Regions from separate parts of the Bradyrhizobium sp. RDM12 genome, predicted to be linked through region 1. Evidence: predicted binding sites of a transcription regulator. Region 1 holds the regulator's gene; each other region holds the start of a gene.
What was found. The regulator PhoB, encoded in region 1, activates phosphate uptake and scavenging genes when phosphate is short. The targets are predictions, from matches to a motif close to TGTCATNNANCTGTCAT.
Positions count from the first base shown of each region.

Region 2: the regulator PhoB is predicted to act here: its motif matches at 3,411-3,427, upstream of ACTGJ9_RS06625 (DUF2794 domain-containing protein).
Region 3: the regulator PhoB is predicted to act here: its motif matches at 4,780-4,796, upstream of ACTGJ9_RS19130 (UDP-2,3-diacylglucosamine diphosphatase).

Region 1 is NZ_CM133064.1:746,846-754,112, reverse strand. Features, by position in the region: gene pstS (phosphate ABC transporter substrate-binding protein PstS) at 133-1,146, shown strand; gene pstC (phosphate ABC transporter permease subunit PstC) at 1,323-2,312, shown strand; gene pstA (phosphate ABC transporter permease PstA) at 2,314-3,159, shown strand; gene pstB (phosphate ABC transporter ATP-binding protein PstB) at 3,156-3,977, shown strand; gene phoU (phosphate signaling complex protein PhoU) at 3,989-4,705, shown strand; gene phoB (phosphate regulon transcriptional regulator PhoB) at 4,727-5,434, shown strand; gene ACTGJ9_RS03600 (GcrA family cell cycle regulator) at 5,532-6,041, opposite strand; gene ACTGJ9_RS03595 (acetylornithine transaminase) at 6,495-7,267, shown strand, end outside.
Region 2 is NZ_CM133064.1:1,391,814-1,399,080, reverse strand. Features, by position in the region: gene ACTGJ9_RS06640 (ABC transporter permease) at 1-1,091, shown strand, start outside; gene ACTGJ9_RS06635 (Bax inhibitor-1/YccA family protein) at 1,373-2,164, shown strand; gene ACTGJ9_RS06630 (N-acetyltransferase family protein) at 2,385-2,915, shown strand; gene ACTGJ9_RS06625 (DUF2794 domain-containing protein) at 2,975-3,346, opposite strand; gene ACTGJ9_RS06620 (DUF1223 domain-containing protein) at 3,900-4,679, opposite strand; gene acnA (aconitate hydratase AcnA) at 4,896-7,267, opposite strand, start outside.
Region 3 is NZ_CM133064.1:3,964,169-3,971,435, forward strand. Features, by position in the region: gene ACTGJ9_RS19100 (CHRD domain-containing protein) at 1-21, opposite strand, end outside; gene ACTGJ9_RS19105 (c-type cytochrome) at 175-1,101, shown strand; gene ACTGJ9_RS19110 (Lrp/AsnC ligand binding domain-containing protein) at 1,199-1,444, opposite strand; gene ACTGJ9_RS19115 (ATP-binding protein) at 1,634-2,806, opposite strand; gene ACTGJ9_RS19120 (PAS domain S-box protein) at 2,764-3,537, opposite strand; gene thiD (bifunctional hydroxymethylpyrimidine kinase/phosphomethylpyrimidine kinase) at 3,817-4,617, shown strand; gene ACTGJ9_RS19130 (UDP-2,3-diacylglucosamine diphosphatase) at 4,820-5,632, shown strand; partial or broken gene ACTGJ9_RS19135 (glycosyltransferase family 4 protein) at 5,632-6,674, shown strand; gene ACTGJ9_RS19140 (threonine/serine dehydratase) at 6,739-7,267, shown strand, end outside.

The DNA of each region.
Region 1 (7,267 bases):
TTTCAAGTGCTTGAGGTGTCATCCGACTGTCACCAAACCTTCGTAAAAGCACAGCCGACCGCTCTTAAAGGGGCGGCGCGGGGAGCGCGATCGGGCGCGGATGGCGCTTCGTTCCCCTGTATGGAGACCAGCATGAATTTCATCAAAACGATCGTCGCCGCCGGCTTGGTCGCCGCAACGACGACGGCGGCTTTCGCTGCCGATATCACCGGCGCAGGCGCGACGTTCCCGTTCCCGATCTATTCGAAGTGGGCTGATGCCTACAAGAAGGAGACCGGCAACGGCCTGAATTACCAGTCGATTGGCTCCGGCGGCGGCATCAAGCAGATCCAGGCCAAGACCGTGACCTTCGGCGCGAGCGACGCGCCGCTCAAAGCCGAGCAGCTTGAGAAGGACGGCCTTGCCCAGTGGCCGATGGTGATGGGTGCCATCGTTCCCGTCGTCAACCTCGAGGGCGTCAAGCCCGGCGAGCTGGTGTTCGACGGCGAGACCCTCGCCAATATCTATCTCGGCAAGATTACCAAGTGGGACGATGCCGCGATCAAGAAGCTCAATCCGAACGTGAAGCTGCCGTCGGACGCGATCACCGTGGTCCGCCGCTCCGACGGTTCGGGCACCACCTTCAACTTCACCAACTATCTCTCCAAGGCCAGCGCCGAGTGGAAGAGCAAGGTCGGTGAAGGCACCGCCGTCGAGTGGCCGGTTGGCGTCGGCGCCAAGGGCAATGAAGGCGTGTCGGGCAACATCAGCCAGACCAAGAACTCGATCGGCTATGTCGAGTACGCCTATGCCAAGCAGAACAAGCTGACCTACACCGGCCTCGTCAACAAGGCTGGCAAGCCGGTGCAGCCGACCGTCGAAGCCTTCCAGGCGGCCGCCTCCAACGCCGACTGGGCCAAGGCTCCCGGCTACTACGTCATCCTGACAGACCAGCCCGGCGACAAGTCCTGGCCGATCACGGCTGCGACCTTCATCCTCATGCACAAGGACGCCACCGATAAGGCGGCCTCACAGGAAGCCATCAAGTTCTTCCGCTGGGCGTTCAAGAACGGCGGCAAGGCGGCTGAAGAGCTCGACTACATCCCGATGCCCGACAGCGTCGTCCAGCTGATCGAGAAGACCTGGGCTGCCGAGATCAAGAGCTAAGCTCTCTCTCTCGTGTCCCGGACGCGCGGCAGCGTGGAACGCTGCTGCGCTGAGCCGGGACCCACAAGAACGAGGCCCCGGATCAGCGTCGCAACGCTTCGCAGCGAGCGCCGCATCCGGGGTTCGAGACCAACAAAAAGCGTATATTCTTGGTACAGGGGATCGGCGTGGCAGAAATGGCCGTTCAGAGCGATGTAATCGACGACGCCGGACCATATGATCGCGCCAAGGCCTTGAGCGCGTTCAAGCTCGGCGACGTCACCTTCTACTGGATCACGCGGCTCAGCGCGATCTCGGTGCTTCTCATTCTCGGCGGCATCATCCTGTCGCTCATCGTCGGCGCCTTCCCGGCGATGAAGGAATACGGCTTCGCGTTCCTGTGGACCCAGCGTTGGGCGCCGTCGGCCGATCCGCCTGTGCTCGGCGCGCTCGGACCGATGTATGGCACGCTCGTCACCTCGTTCATCGCGATGCTGATCGCCATTCCGGTCGGTCTCGGCATCGCGATCTTCTTGACCGAGCTTTGCCCGCAATGGCTGCGCCGCCCGATCGGCATGGCCATCGAATTGCTCGCCGGCATCCCCTCGATCATCTACGGCATGTGGGGCTTCTTCGTGTTGGGTCCGTTCCTGGCCAACACGTTTCAGCCCTTCATGATCAGGATCTTTGACGGCGTCCCCGTGCTGGGGGCGATCTTCGCGGGCCCCCCGTCCTATCTCAGCCTGTTCAACGCCGCGCTGATCCTCGCTATCATGGTGCTGCCCTTCATCACCTCGATCTCGGTCGACGTGTTCAAGACGGTGCCCCCGGTGCTGAAGGAGGCTGCTTACGGCGTCGGCTGCACCACCTGGGAAGTCGTGCGCAGCGTGGTGATTCCCTATACCCGCGTCGGCGTCATCGGCGGCGTCATGCTGGCGCTCGGACGCGCGCTCGGCGAGACCATGGCGGTGACCTTCATCATCGGCAACTCGTTCCGCATCTCGTCATCGATCTTCGCACCGGGCACCACGATCTCGGCGGCGATCGCATCCGAATTCGCCGAAAGCGACGGCCTGCACCAATCCGGCCTGATCCTGCTCGGCTTGCTGCTGTTCGTGCTGACGTTCTTCGTGCTCGCAGCGGCGCGGCTGATGCTGATGCGGCTGGAAAAGAAGGCGGGGAACTAACATGAACCCGATCTATTCACGCCGCCGCCGCAAGGACATGGTGATCCGCGGCCTCTGCATTGCCGCTGCCGCCTTCGGCGTCACCTGGCTCGCGCTGATCCTGATCACGCTGCTCTATAACGGTGTGGCCGGCCTCAACCTCGATCTGTTCGTCTCGGACACGCCGCCTCCGGGCTCGAACGAAGGCGGGCTGCGCAACGCCATCGTCGGCTCCCTGATCATGACCGTGATCGGCGTCGGCATCGGCGCGCCGCTCGGCCTGTTTGCCGGCACCTATCTCGCCGAGTACGGCCGCAACGACAAGCTGACCTCCGTGATCCGCTTCATCAATGACATCCTGCTCTCGGCGCCCTCGATCATCATCGGCCTGTTCATCTACGGCGCCGTAGTGGTGCCGATGCGCGGCTTCTCGGCGATCGCAGGCTCGCTCGCGCTCGCCGTCATCGTGATCCCGGTGGTGCTTCGCACGACCGAGGACATGCTGCTCCTGGTGCCGAACGCGCTGCGCGAGGCGGCCTCTGCGCTTGGCCTGCCGCGCTCGCTGGTGATCAAGCGGATCGCCTATCGTGCTGCCCGCTCGGGTCTCATCACCGGCGTGCTGCTCGCCACCGCCCGCGTTGCCGGCGAAACCGCGCCGCTGCTGTTCACCGCGCTGTCGAACCAGTTCTTCAGCCTCGGCTTGAACAAGACGATGGCGAACCTGCCAGTCACCATCAACAATTTCGTCCAGAGCCCCTACGCCTATTGGAAGCAGCTCGCCTGGAGCGGCGCACTGCTCATTACCCTGACCGTTCTTGCCCTGAATATTGGCGCGCGCATTCTTGGCGCCGAGAGGACCGCGAAATGACCGATCTTTCCGTATCGATGAGCGCGGCCGGCGGCCTGCCCCAGGCGCCGATGCTGCCCGAAGCACCGGCCAAGGTGACGGTGCGCAACCTCAACTTCTATTATGGCGAGCATCACGCGCTGAAGAACATCAATCTGGCGCTCGGCACCAACCGCGTCACGGCCTTCATCGGCCCGTCCGGCTGCGGCAAGTCGACCCTGCTGCGTATCTTCAACAGGATGTACGACCTCTATCCGGGCCAGCGCGTCACCGGTCAGCTGATGCTCGACCAGACCAACATCCTCGACCCCAGGCTCGACCTCAATCTGCTGCGCGCCCGCGTCGGCATGGTGTTCCAGAAGCCGACGCCGTTCCCGATGACGATCTATGAGAACATCGCCTTCGGCATCCGTCTCTATGAGAAGATCTCGAAATCCGAGATGGACGACCGCGTCGAGAAGGCGCTGCGCGGCGGCGCGCTGTGGAACGAGGTCAAGGACAAGCTCAACGCCTCCGGCCTGTCGCTCTCCGGCGGCCAGCAGCAGCGCCTCTGCATCGCCCGCACGGTTGCGGTACGGCCCGAGGTGATCCTGTTCGACGAGCCCTGCTCGGCACTCGACCCGATCTCGACCGCCAAGGTCGAGGAGCTGATCCAGGAGCTGTCCGAAAGCTATACGATCGCGATCGTGACCCACAACATGCAGCAAGCGGCCCGCGTTTCCGACAAGACCGCCTTCATGTATCTCGGCGAGCTGATCGAGTTCGACGACACCAGCAAGATCTTCACGTCGCCGACCGACCGGCGCACGCAGGATTACATCACCGGCCGGTTCGGCTGAGGAGACGGCACATGGGTTCCGAACATACCGCAAAGGCCTTCGACACCGACCTCCAGGAGCTCACGCGCCTGGTCGCCGAGATGGGCGGCATCGCCGAGCGCATGATCGTCGATTCTGTCGACGCGCTGATCCGACGCGACGTCGCGCTCGGCCAGCGCGTCGTCACCATCGATGCCGAGCTCGACACGCTGCAGAGGAAGATCGAGGAGCGCGCCGTGCTCACGATCGCGCGCCGCCAGCCGATGGCGGTCGATCTGCGCGAGATCGTCGGCGCCATGCGCGTTGCAACCGATCTCGAGCGTATCGGCGACCTCGCCAAGAACATGGGCAAGCGCGTGGCCGCGCTGGAGACGGATTTCCATCCGCTCAAGCTGTTCCGCGGCCTCGAGCACATGACCGATCTCGTGCAGCAGCAGGTCAAGTCGGTGCTGGACGCCTATGCCGCGCACGATCTGCCGGCGGCGATGGCCGTGTGGAAGGGCGACGAGGAAGTCGACGCCATCTGCACCTCGTTGTTCCGCGAGCTCCTCACCTACATGATGGAGGATCCGCGCAACATCTCGTTCTGCATCCATCTGATGTTCTGCGCGAAGAACATCGAGCGGATCGGCGACCACGCCACCAACATCGCCGAGACCGTGTTCTACATGATCGAGGGCCAGGCGATCACCGACAAGCGGCCGAAGGGCGATATGACGACTTTCGCCACCACGGTCCCGAACGCCTGATTACGCAAGGAGCGACGAGCGATGGGCGCACGCATTATGGTGGTTGAGGACGAGGAAGCTCTGACCGAGCTGCTCCGCTACAACCTCGAAGGCGACGGCTATGACGTCGAGACGGTGATGCGCGGCGACGACGCCGACACCCGTCTCAAGGAGCACATCCCCGATCTGATCGTGCTCGACTGGATGCTGCCGGGGCTATCAGGCATCGAGCTGTGCCGGCGGTTGCGCGCGCGGTCCGACACCAAGCAGCTGCCGATCATCATGCTCACCGCGCGTGGCGAGGAGAGCGAGCGGGTCCGGGGCCTTGCGACCGGCGCCGACGATTACATCGTCAAGCCGTTCTCGGTGCCTGAGCTCCTGGCGCGCGTCAAAGGTCTGCTCCGGCGCGCAAGTCCGGAGCGGCTCGCCACCGTGCTGGCATTCGGCGACATCGAGCTCGACCGCGACAAGCGCCGCGTGGCGCGCTCGGGCCGGCCGATCGACCTCGGTCCGACCGAGTATCGCCTGCTGGAGTTCTTCCTGGAGCATCCCGGCCGCGTATTCTCGCGCGAGCAGCTGCTCGACAGCGTCTGGGGTCGCGACATCTACATCGATGAGCGTACCGTCGACGTGCATATCGGCCGCCTGCGCAAGTTGCTCAATCTCGGTCGCGAGCAGGACCCGATCCGTACCGTGCGCGGCGCGGGCTATGCGCTCGACGACCGGTTCGCGAAGGCCGAGCAGGCGTAAGCCACAGCTGCGTCAACAATTGTAACTGTCGTCCCGGCGACAACGGAGTTTGTTGAGCCGTCATTGCGACGGCTCCTAAATTTGACTGAGACAATACTTACCGCGGCGGCTTCGCCGGCGCCCGCCGGCGATCCGCTGCCGGCTGATACGCGACCCGCGAGTGCTGGGCGCAATAGGGCAGGCCGGAGAGCGCCTTGCCGCCGCAGAAGAAGAAGTCCGCGCTCGAGGGATCGCCGACCGGCCAGTGGCAGGTCGCCTCGTTCAATTCGAGCAGCGACAGCCGCTGGCTCATCGGTACCACGTTGTCGTAGGTGACCGGTTCAGCCTCGACTTCGACCTCGAAGGCCTGCGCCAGCGCGGTATTGCCGCGCGCGATCGGCCTGCTCGCCCGCATCATGTGCTGCGCTGGACGCGCCTTGCGCGGCCGCGGAGCTGCCGAAGACGGGCTCTTGGCGCGGCCCGACAGGCCGAGCCGGTGAACCTTGCCGATCACGGCGTTGCGGGTGACATTCCCAAGCTCAGCGGCGATCTGGCTGGCCGAAAGTCCGGCCTCCCAGAGCTTTTTCAGCTGTTCGACGCGATCGTCGGACCAGGTCAAAACCGTCATTGCACCCTTTCCTTCGCCGCGCGCCCGCCATACTGGGACCGCACAACGAATGCCTAAGCCTCGAAAAACCCGTGCCGCCAGAATCCCTTAAGGCTCGCCGGGCGCAATGAGACGCCCGAACGTTTACGCCGGTACATGAGGACTTTTGGGATCAGAACCGCTGCACGAGATGTCGTATCTGACAAGCCAGACGCTACAATATGGCGTGACTCACGCGCAAGAGTCCGCCGACTCGCTTCCACATGTTCCGTGGCCAAAATCCCGCAAATTCGGCACCGCAAGACTACGGAATCAGGATTTCGTGGGGCTTTCCGGTCGGCATTGACACCAATGGTGCCAAGCATAAGATAGTGACGCGTGCCGCCCTTAAAAGGCGGCACGTTTCGTTTTCCGGACCAATGATGCGCTGCGCAACGCACGTTCAGGCCGTCCGAAACATCCAAAGAGACCATCATGGCTAACAGCGCAGCGCCGCACTTGCTCCCCGTTTTCGCCAGGACCGACATCGGTTTTGAGCGCGGTGAAGGCGTCTGGTTGATCGCAACCAATGGCGATCGCTATCTCGACTTCACCTCGGGCGTGGCGGTGAATGCGCTCGGCCATGCCCATCCCGCGCTGGTCAAGGCGCTGCAGGAGCAGGCCACAAAGCTCTGGCACATGTCGAACCTGTTTCAGAGCCCGGACGGCGAGAAGCTCGCCGCGCGTCTCTGCAACGAGAGTTTTGCGGACTTCGTGTTCTTCTGCAATTCCGGCGCCGAAGCGCTGGAGGGTCTGATCAAGCTGGTCCGCCATCATCACTTCTCCAATGGACATCCGGAGCGCTACCGCATCATCACCTTCGAGGGCGCCTTCCACGGCCGCACGCTGGCGACGCTGGCTGCGACCGGCTCGGCAAAATATCTCGAAGGTTTCGGTCCGCCGATGGACGGCTTCGACCAGGTCCCGCATGGCGACATCGAGGCGGTGAAGAAAGCGATCGGTCCGCAGACCGCCGGCATCCTGATCGAGCCGATCCAGGGCGAGGGCGGTGTGCGTTCGGCGGCGCCTTCTTTCCTGAGAGCGTTGCGCCAGCTCTGCGACGAGAAGGGCCTGCTGCTCGCCTTCGACGAGGTGCAGACCGGCATGGGCCGCACCGGCGATCTCTTCGCTCATCGCCGCACCGGCGTCACGCCCGACGTGATGTCGCTGGCCAAGGCGCTCGGCGGCGGCTTTCCGATCGGCGCGGT
Region 2 (7,267 bases), 640 kb from region 1:
TGCTCTCGCTCGGTCTTGGGCTCGCCGTGCTCGTCACCATCACCCAGATCGACGGCAATCTGCGCCGGCAATTCCTGGCGGCGTTGCCCGAGCACGCGCCGGCGTTCTACTTCATCGACATTCCGAGTACCCAGGCGGCACCGTTCGACGATTATCTGCGCCAGATCGCCCCTGGTGCGAAGGTCGAGGACGTGCCGATGCTGCGCGGGCGCATCGTCGCCGCCCGCGGCGTCCGGGCCGAGGACCTCAAGCCGACCACGGATTCCGAATGGGTGCTGCAGAGCGACCGAGGCCTGACCTATACCGGCGAGCTGCCGAAGGGCTCCAAGGTGGTCGAGGGCGAATGGTGGGGCGCCGACTATTCCGGCCCGCCGCTGGTCTCGATGGAGAAGAAGATCGCCGAGGGCCTCGGCCTCAAGCTCGGCGACGAAATCGTGGTCAACGTGCTCGGCCGCGACATCCCGGCGAAAATCGGCAATCTCCGCATCATCGACTGGCAGGGGCTCGGCATCAATTTCGTGCTGGTGTTCTCGCCGAACGCCTTCAAGGGCGCGCCGCATACCCACATCGCAACGCTGACCGAAGCCGGCGGGGATGCGACCGGCGACGGCAACATCATCAAGCAGGTGGCGGATGCCTACCCGATGGTGACCAGCGTACGCGTGCGCGAGGTGATGGAAACGGTCGGCGCGGTCGTGACCAACCTCGCGCTCGCGATCCGCGGCGCCAGCGCCGTGACCCTGATCTCGGCGATCCTGGTGCTGGGCGGCGCGCTCGCCGCCGGCCATCGCCACCGGGTCTATGACGCGGTGATCCTGAAGACGCTGGGTGCGACGCGGCTGCGGCTGCTCGGCGCCTATGCACTCGAATATCTCCTGATCGGCCTCGCCACCGCGGTGTTCGGCGTGATCGCCGGCAGCATCGCGGCCTGGATGATCGTGACCCGGCTGATGACGCTGAGCTTCGTCTGGCAGGCCGGCAGCGCGGCCGGCGTGGTGGCGGCCGCCCTGGTCGTCACGGTCGGGCTGGGGCTTGCCGGCACGCTGCTGGCGTTGAACAAAAAGCCTGCCACGGTGTTGCGCAATTTGTGACAAAAGGTAGCGGGAGGCTGCGCCGGACCGGAATCGTGCGATTCGAGCGATTAACCACGCCCTTGTCAGGCTCGCGTCAGGAGTGAGCGCGGAGGGCGACATTCGGCCGCGCGTGGACGGTTGCAGCGAATGTGTTAGTTTCCCACATATCGAATGGGTTCGGAGCCCCGATTGTTAGCCAAATTTAATGTCGGCAGACATCGGTATCCGAGATAGAGTTTGACGAACCGGCGGCATGGCGACCCTCATGCCGGACCGGGCCAACCAACGGGAATTCGACCATGTCGGACCTAGACCGCAATTACGCTTCTCCTTTCGGCAGGGCCGCCGGGCGTGTTGACGCCGCGACGGTCGATGCCGGCCTGCGCGCCTACATGCTGCGCATCTACAATTACATGAGCATCGGCCTTGCCATCACCGGCCTCGCCGCGCTCGGTGTCTACATGGCTGCCGTGACTGACGTTCCAACTCCGGAAGCCGTCCGTGTCGGCAAGCTGTTCCTGACGCCGTTCGGCTACGCGATGTTCGTCAGCCCGCTGAAGTGGCTGTTCATGCTCGCGCCGCTCGCGATGGTGTTCGTGATCTCGGCCGGCATCAACCGTCTCGCTCCCTCGACCGCCCAGATCCTGTTCTGGGTGTTCTCGGCGCTGATGGGCATCTCGCTGTCCTCGATCTTTCTGGTGTACACGCACACGTCGATCGTGCGGGTGTTCTTCATCACCGCGGCGACATTCGGCGCGCTGAGCCTCTACGGCTACACCACCAAGCGTGACATGAGCGGCATGGGCTCGTTCCTGTTCATGGGCCTGATCGGCATCATCATCGCGAGCCTGGTGAATCTGTTCCTGGCCAGCACGGCGCTGCAGTTCATCGTGTCGGTGGTCGGCGTGCTGGTGTTCGCGGGCCTCACCGCCTGGGATACGCAGCGGCTGAAGAACGACTACATTTACGGCTACGCTTCGGCCGGCGGTGACATCGCCGAGCGTGCGGCGATCTCCGGTGCGCTGTCGCTGTACCTGAACTTCATTAACCTGTTCACGCTGCTGCTGCAGCTCCTCGGCCAGCGCGACTGAGCGCCACCCGAGCGAATGGACACGAACCCCGGCCGTGAGGCCGGGGTTTTTGTTTACGGCCCGGTGTTTCCTCGCGCTCCGTCATTGCGAGAAGCCCTTGCGACGAAGTAATTCAGAGTCCCTCCGCGGATGCATTTCTGGATTGCTGCGCTCACAACGACGGGGCGTGGAAGCACCGTTGCCTCTTCCAGCCGCAGCGCGAACGCTCTAATCTTCGCCCATGTCCACACCCGAAATCAGGCCCACCCTCGAGGCCGACCTCCCCGCCATCACCGCCATCTATCAGCAGGCTGTCCGCGAGGGCACCGCGACGTTCGAGCTGGAGCCGCCAGACCTTGCCGAGATGACGCGGCGCTATCGCACGCTGGTCGACGGCGGCTATCCCTATTTCGTCGCCGTCCTCGACGGCCGTGTTGCCGGTTACGCCTATGCCGGCGCCTACCGGCCCCGCCCGGCCTATCGCTTCACGGTCGAGAACTCGATCTATCTCGATCCCGCCTTCCACCGCCGCGGCATCGGCGCGCTGCTATTGGAGCGGCTGATCATCGAATGCGAGGCGCGCGGCTTCCGCCAGATGATCGCGGTCATCGGCGATTCCGCCAATGCCGGCTCGATTGGCGTGCACACCAGAGGCGGCTTCAAGATGATCGGCACGCATCCGAATGTCGGCCTGAAATTCGGCCGCTGGCTGGATACGGTGATGATGCAGCGCGATCTCGGCGAGGGCGCGCGCACGGTGCCGGAGAAATAATCCGGTCTCGCAGGGCGGGCAAAGCGTAGCGTGCCCACCATGCTCGGCGATTGAGGCCGCTACACCACCGCCAGCTTGCGGTCGATCACCAGCAGCACGCGGTCGAGCTCGTGGCCGCGGCGCAGGATCAGGCCGGTCGCCGAGATCACGCTGTACATGCCTTGTTTGCGGGCCAGCCGCGGATCTTTCTCGATGCGGTAGATCGGCACTTCGGAGGCACGGCGATAGACCGAGAACACCGCGCGGTCCTTCAGGAAGTCGATGGCATAGTCGCGCCACTCGCCGTCGGCGACCATGCGGCCGTAGAGGTTGAGGATGCGGTTCAACTCGAGCCGGTTGAACGTCACCCGGCTCAATTGGGCATTCGCAGCGGCGGGGCGCGCCACTGCGCGCTGCTCGCTCGGATCCGCATCCTCCGGCATTAAACTCATGCAGCGCCTCCTGTCGCATCAGCATGAACCGCCTCCGCGAAAGCCGTCCCCGGAGCCGCGGATCATGACGGTTGCATGATTGCGCCAACTGTTCCCCGCCGCAAGAGGCTCTTGGGGCTTCTTGAAGGACCTTGGGCTCGTCTCGCCGACTGGTTGCAATCATGACACACGCAACGGTGGAACTTCTCAGCGGCAAACCGTCACGGGATCGTTAGCAGGAATCACAGGATCGCCGCTTTTCCGCCAACCGCCCGCCGCCCTGCGTTGCGAAAAGGCTTATGTGCGTTGACCCGGTCCTTTCGGTTCCGGATTCCTCAGCCCCCAGCCCCCCGGGGCCGGACAGGATCGGGTCTGTACGCGCGACAAGGAGGGCCAACGCAAGTTGGTCCTTTTTTGTTTATGTCGGGGAGTTGCCGCAGCGAACATCCCTCCGAACGCCCGCGCGGCCGAGCCGTAGCAGCGGGAGGCCTGCCTGGTTCGAGACGCGCAAAGGCGCGCTCCTCACCATGAGGGTTGAGAGTGAGTTCGTGTCAGAGAGAATGCGAAGCTTGCGTCAGTGCAGCGACGTGTACGCCGCACCCAGCATCGCGCCCGGCTTCTCGCGGCTGCCGTCCTGGACATAGACCACCGCACCGTCGACGCCCTCGCGCGAGGTGAGGTTCTCGAGCGGCACGGTCCAGGTTTCCGGATGTCCGTTCCAGTCGCCGACCTTGAGCAGATTGCGCACGACGTTGTGATATGTGATCTGCTGGCCGCGATTTTCACCGCGGCTGATTTCGATCGGCACCGCCTTCGCGATCGAGCAGATCCAGACCTCGCCGTGCGAGACCGCCGGCTCGTTGCCCGCGGCCACCGACACGTTGATCTGCTTGCCTGCCAGCGACATCGTCACCGGCACGCTCATCACGCCCGTGCCCTTGTCGGTCTTGCCGATCGCGCTCTCGATGCCGGCGCGATCGCTGCCGATGACATGCACAGCGCCATTGACCACGACCTGCGGCGTGTAGACCTCGCGGTCACCGCGCATGCGCGAATAGGCGCGCTGCCGCGCCGAGAAACGTGAATCTGCCAGCGTGTCCTTCCAGCCGAGATAATCCCAATAATCGATCGGCATGCTCAGCGCGATGATCGAGGGATCCTTGGCGAGGTCGCCGATGATCTTGTCGGCGGGCGGACAGGATGAGCAGCCCTGGGAGGTGAAGAGCTCGACCACGGCGCGGGGATCGGCCTGGGCGGGACGGATGACGGCGAAGATTGCGCAGATGCCGAGTGCTCCCGACCAGAGTGCGCCGGACCATCGCGAAACCAAATGAGAAGCCATCATTCCAGTCATGTCGAACGTCACATCTCGTGTTCGTGGAGGGATATTCTATCGCCTGATGGTCACCGTAGTCTTACGGGCGCGGCACATTCAACCGTCCGATGCGAAGTGTACGGTGGGGCGAATCCATCCGAAGCATCCGTAACGCATGAAGGCGACCCTGTGATAGGCCGCCTTCGTTTAACCTTCTACTCACGTCGCGGTGAGCCACCGTTCACAAATTCGCGCTTAGACCGCGAGCTTGCGCAGCACATAGTGCAGAATGCCGCCGTTCCGGTAATAATCGAGCTCGTCCAGCGTATCGATGCGGCACAGCAGCGAAACGCGCCGCAACGAACCGTCACCGGACACGATCTCCGCGGTCAGCTTCTGGCGCGGCTTGAGGTCGCCGACAAGCCCACGCAGCGTCACCTTCTCGTCGCCCTTCAGGCCGAGCGACGACCAGGAGGTGCCGTCCTCGAAGGTCAGCGGCAGCACGCCCATGCCGACCAAGTTGGAGCGATGGATGCGCTCGAAGCTCTGGCAGATCACGGCGCGCACGCCGAGCAGACGCGTACCCTTCGCAGCCCAGTCGCGCGAGGAGCCGTTGCCGTATTCGGCGCCGGCGAACACCACCAGCGGCACTTGCTCCTGCTGGTACTTCATCGCCGCGTCGTAGATCGACATCTGCTCGCCGTCGGGCCAGTGCTTGGTGAGACCGCCCTCGGGGATGTTTCCATCCGCGCCCTTCAGCATGAAGTTCTTGATGCGGATATTGGCGAAGGTGCCGCGCATCATCACTTCATGGTTGCCGCGACGCGTGCCGTACTGATTGAAGTCGGCGGGACGCACCTGGTGCTCGCTGAGATACTTGCCAGCGGGAGAGGTGAGCTTGATCGAACCGGCCGGCGAGATGTGGTCGGTGGTGATCTTGTCGCCGAACATGGCGAGGATGCGCGCCTCGACGATATCGGTGACCGGCTCCGGCTCCTTTTTCATGCCGTCGAAATAGGGCGGGTTCTGCACATAGGTGGAAGACATGTTCCAGCGATAGGTCTCGCTCTCGACCGTCTTGATCTTGCGCCAGTTGGTGTCGCCCTTGAACACGTCGGCATACTTCTTCTTGAAGATCGACGCGGTCACGAACTTCTTCATGAAGGCGTTGATCTCCTTCGTCGTCGGCCAGATGTCCTTGAGATACACCGGCTTGCCGTCCTTGCCTTCGCCGAGCGGCTCGACGGCGAGGTTCTTGGTGACGCTGCCGGCGAGCGCGTGGGCGACGACCAGCGGCGGCGAGGCGAGATAGTTCGCCTGCACGTCCGGCGAGACGCGGCCTTCGAAGTTGCGGTTACCGGAGAGCACGGCGGCGGCGACGATGCCGTTGTCGTTGATCGATTTCGAGATCTCCTCCGGCAGCGGGCCGGAATTGCCGATGCAGGTGGTGCAGCCGAAGCCGACCAGGTTGAAGCCGACCTTGTCGAGATCAGCCTGCAGACCGGAATCGGCGAGATAGCCCGCGACCACCTGGCTGCCCGGCGCGAGCGAGGTCTTTACCCACGGCTTTGCCTTGAGGCCCTTCGCGGCTGCGTTACGCGCGAGCAGACCCGCGCCGATCAAGACGCTCGGGTTCGAGGTGTTGGTGCAGGAGGTGATGGCGGCGATGACGACGTCGCCGTGGCCGATGTCGAAGTTCTTGCCTTCGACGGCAAAGCGCTTCTTGGGTTCGTCGGTCTTCTTGTATTCGGTACCGAGCGCGAGCGAAAAGCCTTCGGCGACCGACGGCAGCGCGATGCGGCCTTCGGGACGCTTCGGACCGGCCATCGACGGCACGACATCGGCGAGGTCGAGCGTCAGCGTTTCCGTGAACACCGGATCGGCCGATTTGGCGGTGCGGAACAGCCCTTGGGCCTTCGCATAGGCCTGCACCAGCGCGACGCGCGGTGCGGCGCGGCCGGAGGTCTTGAGGTAATCGATCGCGGCAGCGTCGACCGGGAAGAAGCCGCAGGTCGCGCCATATTCCGGCGCCATGTTGGCGATGGTCGCCTTGTCGGCGACGGAGAGATTGTCGAGGCCGGGGCCGAAGAACTCGACGAACTTGCCGACCACGCCGAGCTTGCGCAGCATCTGCGTGACGGTCAGCACGAGGTCGGTCGCGGTGACGCCTTCCTTCATCGCGCCCTTCAGCTTGAAGCCGACGACGTTGGGCAGCAGCATCGACAGCGGCTGACCGAGCATGCACGCTTCCGCCTCGATGCCGCCGACGCCCCAGCCGAGCACGGCGAGACCGTTCACCATCGTGGTGTGCGAGTCAGTGCCGACCAGCGAGTCGGGATAGGCGACCTCGAAGGTGCCGGTCTTCTTGCCGACCGTCATCTTCTCCTTCTTGGTCCACACGGTCTGGGAGAGATATTCGAGATTGACCTGATGGCAGATGCCGGTGCCGGGCGGCACGACGGAGAAGTTCGAGAACGCCTTCTGGCCCCACTTCAGGAACTCGTAGCGCTCCTGGTTCTGCTTGTATTCCTCGGCGACGTTCTTGCCGAAAGCCTTGTTGTCACCAAAGAAGTTCACGATCACGGAGTGGTCGATGACGAGATCGACCGGCACCAGCGGGTTGATCT
Region 3 (7,267 bases), 3.2 Mb from region 1:
GGCAAAAAGCGCTTTGTTCATGGGTCTCTCCCTGTTGACGTCTGATTGCGGTCAACTTGCAAACAGTGCGGCTCCGACTTTATTCCCGGATTCCGATCAAACCATCTAAATTATTCGTGGCTGGAGCGGTTGCGGGATGATCCGTAAATTCGCCGGAGCTCGATGGGATTCTCCATGCTGCGACGAACAATTTCTGTCATCCTGATCGCCGCTGTCGCAGCCGTTGCCGTCTACTGGTGGCTGACCGCGCCGACCGCTTTGGCCTTGCCGGCGCCGACGCGCGGGCCCGATCTCGCCAATGGGCAGGAGTTGTTCAATGCCGGCGGCTGCTCGTCCTGCCATGCGGTGCCCAACCAGCCCGATCGTCTCAGGCTCGGCGGCGGCCTGGCGCTCGGCTCGCCATTCGGAACGTTCTACGCCCCGAACATTTCGCCTGATCCCACCGACGGCATCGGCCGCTGGAGCGAGGCCGATTTCGTCAACGCGGTGATGCGCGGCCTCTCGCCCGAGGGCGCGCACTATTATCCGGCGTTTCCCTACACCTCCTATCATATCGCCAAGGTCGACGACGTTCGCGATCTCTTTGCTTATCTGAAGACGCTGCCGCCGATATCCGGCCGCGTGCGCGACCACGATTTGCCGTTTCCCTTCAACATCCGCCGCAATGTCGGCATCTGGAAATTGCTGTTCATGGACGTCAGGCCGTTCATGCCGGATGCAACGCGGTCGGCGCAATGGAATCGCGGCGCCTATCTCGTGAACGGATTTGGCCATTGCGCCGAGTGCCACAGCCCGCGCAATTTTCTCGGCGGCGTCATCACTTCGCAGCGCTTTGCCGGCGGTCCCAATCCCGAAGGCGAGGGCTGGGTGCCGAACATCACGCAGAAGGGTGTTGGTGACTGGAGCGAGAAAGATATCGCCGACTTCCTCGAGACCGGCGACATGCCCGAAGGCGACACCGCATCGGGCTCGATGCGGCCGGTGATCAAGAACCTCGCGCGGTTGACAGCGGAGGATCGCGCCGCGATGGCCGCCTATCTGAAGTCGCTGCCGCCGGTCGACGGCCCGACTCCGCCCAAACGCAAAGAGGGTGGCGGCTGACACAGGTCGTTGGGATTGAAGTGAGTACTGGGAGTCATGGCCGTGACCACGACGGCCCCCGGCTACGCAACACGGCGGCTTGCGCCGATTGCAGGAGCTAGCTGGTACCGAACGCCTTGAAGGTGATGATGGTGAGCGTGTCCTGGATGCCGGGCAGCACCTGCACCTTCTCGTTGATGAAGTGGCCGATGTCGGTGTCGTTATCGACATAGAACTTCACCAGCAAATCGTAATGGCCGGCCGTGGAGTAGATCTCGGAGGCGATCTCGGCTTCGGCAAGCGCATTGGCGACCGTATAGGACTGGCCGAGCTTGCATTTGATCTGGACGAAAAAGGGAACCATTGCACTCACTCCGAAGGCGTATTCTTCCAGCTAATAGGCCAAAACCGGCCGGATTTAGCAAGCGGACTTGCGGCCCGCGGGGATAGGCCGCCCGCGCACAAACACCGGCTTTACCCTACGAGATCACCGCTGCGGCGGCAAAGGCGTCCCTGAGCCGCTGGGCGAGTTCGGCCCTGCGATAGGGCTTGGTCAGCACGACGGCCTGCGGCGGCGCGCGGCCCTGCTCGACCAGGGTCTCCAGCGCATAGCCGGAGGTGAACAGCACCGGCAGGCCGGCCGGATCCGCCGGGCCTGGTCGGCGAGCTCCCAGCCGCTCATTCCGGCGGGCATGACGATGTCGGTGAACAGCATGTCGATGTCGGGATCGGTGCGCAGCCGTTGCAATGCCTCCTGGCCGTTGACGGCGGCGACGACACGATAGCCGAGCGCCTCCACCCGCTGGATCACCGAGGAGCGCACGAACGGATCGTCCTCTGCAATCAGGATGGTTTCGTGGCCGCGCGGTGCGGCGTCCTCGCTGTCCAGCACATCCGTCGGCGCTTCTCCGCCGCCCGGACGCGGCAGGTAGATCCGGACCGTCGTCCCAAGGCCCTGTTCGCTATAGATCGACACGTGGCCGTCGGATTGCTTTGCGAACCCATAGACCATGCTCAGCCCGAGGCCCGAGCCTTTGCCGACCTCCTTGGTGGTGAAGAATGGTTCGAAGGCGCGCTCGATGACCTCGGGCGTCATGCCTTCGCCGTCATCAGTCACGGAAATCAGCGCGTAGGCGCCGGACGCCACTTCCGGGTGCAGGGCGCGATAGTCCTCATCGATTGCGGCCAGCTCCGTGCTCAGCGTCAGATGTCCGCCTGACGGCATCGCGTCCTGCGCGTTGAGCGCAAGGTTCAGCACGGCGGATTCGAGCTGGGCGCGGTCCGCAAAGGCCTGGACGGCGCCAGGACCGAACGCCGTCTTGATCTCGATGTTTTCGCGCAAGGTGCGCTTGAGCAGCTTGAGCATGGACCCGAGCAGCTCGCGGCAATCGACCGTCCGCGGCTGGAGCAATTGGCGGCGACTGAACGCGAGCAGCCGCTGCGTCAGCTCCGCGCCGCGTTCGCCGGACTCGCAGATGTCGTCGGCAAATTGCCGCAAATCGGGCTGCGTCTTGAGCTGCTCGGCGAGATGCTCGGCGTTGCCAATGATCACAGTCAGGAGATTGTTGAAGTCGTGCGCGATGCCGCCGGAAAGCTGGCCGACCGTCTCCATCTTCTGGGCCTGCTGGAGCTGTAGTTCGGTCAGCTTGCGCGCGGTCAAATCGCGGATGATGCCGACGTAGATCAGTTCGCCGTCCTCCCAAGCCTGGCCGACCGACAGATCCATCGGAAAGCTCGATCCGTCCTTGCGCAGGCCGACGGCTTCCCGGTCGCCAAGCGCCGCGCGTGACCGGTGGAGAGGCGCCTCTCCTGGTGGGACATCAGCATGCCGATGTCGCGATTCATGACCTCGGCGGCGTGATAGCCGAACAGCCGTTCGCAGGCGGGATTGAACAGGAGAATGCGGGCTTGCGCGTCGAACAGGATGACACCGTCGACGGCGGTCTCGACGACCGCGGTGAGACGCGTCATGCTTTCGCGCATCGCGCGCTGGGCGTCCCCGACCTGCCGCAGCAGCAGCGTCGCGTCGCGGCTCTTGATCTCTTCCTCCTCGAGCGCAGCCCGAACCTTCTGCAGCTCGAACGGGGAAGGGATGGACAGGATTTTCGGCAAGAGCGGCCAAAGTGCACCGGCGGTGACGATGGAGGCCACAGCCGTGACCGCCTTGACCAGGCCCTCGATGCCGTAGATCGGGACCCAGAGCGTGTAGATCGACAGCAGATGGGTCAGGCCGCAGGCAATGATGAAGATGGCGAACGCCCAATAGACCCGGCCGAATTGGAGGTCGTGCCGCTTGGTGACGAGAATGGTGAGAGCGAACGGGATTGAGAAATAGGCGGCGGCTATGATGGCATCGGAGGTGACGTGGAGCCACATCAGCTCAGGCTGCCACAGCAGGCAGATGCCGTGCGGTGAGAACATCGAGGAGTCGAGGATGCGTTCGAAGTAGGCCCACATGATTCCACTCCGATAGACTTGCGGGCCAGGGGCGGGCCCGCGACCTTGGTCGGTTCCACCAACTAACGTCTCACTCCTGCGCGTCGCCGCCAAGGGCCAAGGCGATATCGGGCTGAATTTTGCAGCCTGTGCACGAATACGGGTCGACAGCGCCTCGCCGGATCACGGTTGGCTGATTCGCCGGTGCCGCGAATCGCAGCCGGTCCGGCTTGCTGGGGCTCCGCGCGCGCGCTAGGACAAGCCATGGCTGTGTCCCTATCAAGCAAGCGTTTTCCTGCGATGACCACGCCCGTGGCGCTCACCATCGCAGGGTCCGATTCGAGCGGCGGCGCGGGCATCCAGGCCGACCTCAAGACTTTTGCAGCGCTCGGCGTCTACGGCGCGTCCGCCATCACGGCGCTGACGGCGCAGAACACCAAAAGCGTCAGCGGCATTCACACGGTGCCCGCCGCGTTCGTCACCGCACAGATCGATGCGGTGTTCTCCGATCTCGAGGTCGGCGCGGTGAAGGTCGGCATGGTGGCGCAGGCCGAGAGTATCGATGCGATCGCCGCTGCGGTGGCGCGCTGGAAACCTCGCCATGTCGTGCTCGATCCCGTGATGGTCGCAACGTCGGGCGATCGCCTGCTGGCTGCAGACGCCGTCGAGGCCCTGCGCACGAAGCTGATGCGGCTGGCGTCTGTCATCACGCCAAATCTGCCGGAGGCGGCCGCGCTGCTGGACGAGCCGATTGCGCGAAGCGAGGCCGAGATCGTGAGCCAGGGGCGTCGTATACTCGGGCTCGGCTGCCGCGCGGTGCTGATCAAGGGCGGGCATGGCGAGGGCGTCGAGAGTACCGACTATCTCGTCGAGGCCGAAACTATGATCGCACTTGCCGCGCCGCGCGTCGCCACCAAGAACACCCATGGCACCGGCTGCTCGCTGTCAGCGGCGATCGCGGCAGGTCTCGCCAAAGGCGAGGATCTTGAGACGGCCGTGCGCAACGCCAAGAGCTGGATCAGCGCTGCGATTGAAGCTGCCGACCGCTTCAGCGTCGGTCACGGCCACGGGCCGATCCATCATTTCCACAAGTTTTACTGACGCGCTTCGTGCGGCCCGCCCGCCCGGCGTTAACCGGCAGGCCATGGAATTCCGGACTTTTGCGGACAACCCATGTCGCCTGATTGTCGCATGCGACTGATATTCGCGGGGAGGGCGAGGCGAGGTTTGATTCGTACCTGAGGGTGCCTCAAAGGTTCGATCGGTCATCCACCTGTCACGGGACATTGTTACAGGCTGTCGCATGGGAAGCTATGATGTGAGTGACGAGAGCCCTGAAAGGCGCTTTCGCACCTTGTTCATTTCCGATGTCCATCTCGGAGCCCGCGGCTCGCAAGCCGACCTTCTGCTGGACTTCCTGCGCTACCACGATGCCGACACCATCTATCTCGTCGGCGACATCGTCGACGGCTGGGCGCTGAAATCGAGTTGGCACTGGCCGCAATCGCATAACGACCTGGTGCAGAAGCTGCTGCGCAAGGCGCGTAAGGGCGCCAAGGTCATCTATGTGCCCGGCAATCACGACGAGTTCCTGCGCAACTATTACGGCACGCATTTCGGCGGCATCGACGTCGTCGAGAACACCGTTCACACCGGCGCGGACGGCAAGCGCTATCTCGTCATCCACGGCGACATCTTCGACCTCGTGGTGCAGAATGCGCGATGGCTCGCCCATCTCGGCGACAAGGCCTATGACTTCGCGATCCAGATGAATCGCTTCGTCAACTTCTTCCGCCGCATGTTCAAGGTGCCCTACTGGTCGCTGTCGCAATGGGCCAAGCAGAAGGTCAAGAACGCGGTCAACTATATCGGCGCGTTCGAGCAGGCGCTCTCCGCCGAAGCACGGCGCCATGACGCCGACGGCGTGATCTGCGGCCACATCCACTACGCCGTGATCCGCGACGAGAACGGCATCCGCTACATGAATTGCGGCGATTGGGTCGAGAGCTGCACTGCGCTGGTCGAACACGATGACGGCCGTTTCGAGATCATCACCTGGGCGGACCACGCGCAAAAGCCTGCAGCCGTACCGCAGGTGGCGGCAAGGGCGGCTTGATGCGCATCCTGGTCGCGACCGACGCCTGGCACCCGCAAGTCAACGGTGTGGTTCGGACGCTGACCAAGCTCGCTGACGCCACCAAGACGCTCGGTACCGAGATTACATTCCTGACGCCGCAATCGTTCCGCACCTTTGCGATGCCGAGCTATCGCGACGTGCGGCTCGCGATGCCGCGCCCCGCGCGCATCGCCAGACTGATTGAGGAAGCGCGGCCCGACAGCATCCACATCGCGACGGAAGGGCCGATCGGCCTGATGGTCCGCCGCTATTGCCGGCAGCGCAAGCTGCCGTTCACGACCAGCTTTCACACCCGCTTTCCCGAATATGTCCGCGCCCGGGTGCCGGTTCCGGAATCCCTGATCTGGCGGGCGTTGCGGCGTTTCCACGGCGCCAGCCGCGCCGTGATGGCGGCGACGCCTGCGCTGGCTCGCGAGCTTAGCGAGCGCGGTTTCGACAACGTCGTGCTGTGGCCGCGCGGCGTCGACACCCATCTGTTCTACCCCGCGCCATCGACCTGTGCCTACCGGCACCGGTGTTCCTCTCGGTCGGCCGTGTCGCGGTGGAGAAGAATCTCGAGGCGTTCCTCGATCTCGATCTGCCCGGCACCAAGGTGATCGTCGGCGATGGCCCGGCGCGCAACGCGCTGGAACAGGCCTATCCCGAGGCGATTTTCTTGGGCGAAAAACACGGCGAGGAGCTGGCCGACATCTATGCGGCGGCCGATGTCTTCGTGTTTCCGAGCAGGACCGACACGTTCGGCCTGGTCCTGCTCGAGGCGCTCGCGAGCGGCCTGCCGGTTGCGGCCTTCCCCGTGAAGGGGCCGCGCGACATAATCGGCGATGCGCCGGTCGGCGCGCTGGACAATGACCTGCGCAACGCCTGTTTCGCGGCGCTCGACATCTCCAGGCCAGCCTGCGTCCAATTCGCCGCCAATTACACCTGGGAAGCCTCGGCAAGGGCGTTTGTGGACAGCATTTTGGCGGTCGGTGCCGTGCTGCCCGGCCGGAACGGAGCGGACCCGGACCGGTTTGCCGCCTGATCGCGAAGATCCTCTCGCGGAGGTGTCTTGCCCGCGCCGCGTCTGCCGCGATAACATCACCCCCATGTCCGAACAGCCCCTTCCGATCGGCCCTGCCGATATCGATGCCGCAGCGCGCGTGCTCGCCCCTTTCGCCGTCCGCACCCCGCTGTTGTCGTTTCCCGTGCTCAACGAGCGCGTTGGCGCGAAGGTCTTCCTGAAGCCGGAGATGCTCCAGCGCACCGGCTCCTTCAAATTCCGCGGCGCCTTCAACAAGGTGTTCTCGATCCCGCAGGACAAGCGCGCCGGCGGCGTCGTCGCGTTCTCCTCCGGCAACCACGCCCAGGGCGTGGCGGCGGCGGCCAAGATCCTGGACATGCAGGCGACCATCGTGATGCCGACAGACGCGCCGCTGTCGAAGCGCGAGCGTACCAAATCCTATGGCGCCGAGGTCGTGCTGTACGATCGCGACCGCGACGATCGCGAGGCGATCTCGCGCGGCATCGCCGAGAAGCGCGGCGCGACGCTGGTCAGGCCCTATGACGATCCCTTCGTGATCGCGGGACAGGGCACCGCCGGCCGCGAGATCGCGGAGGACATGGCCACGCTCGGCC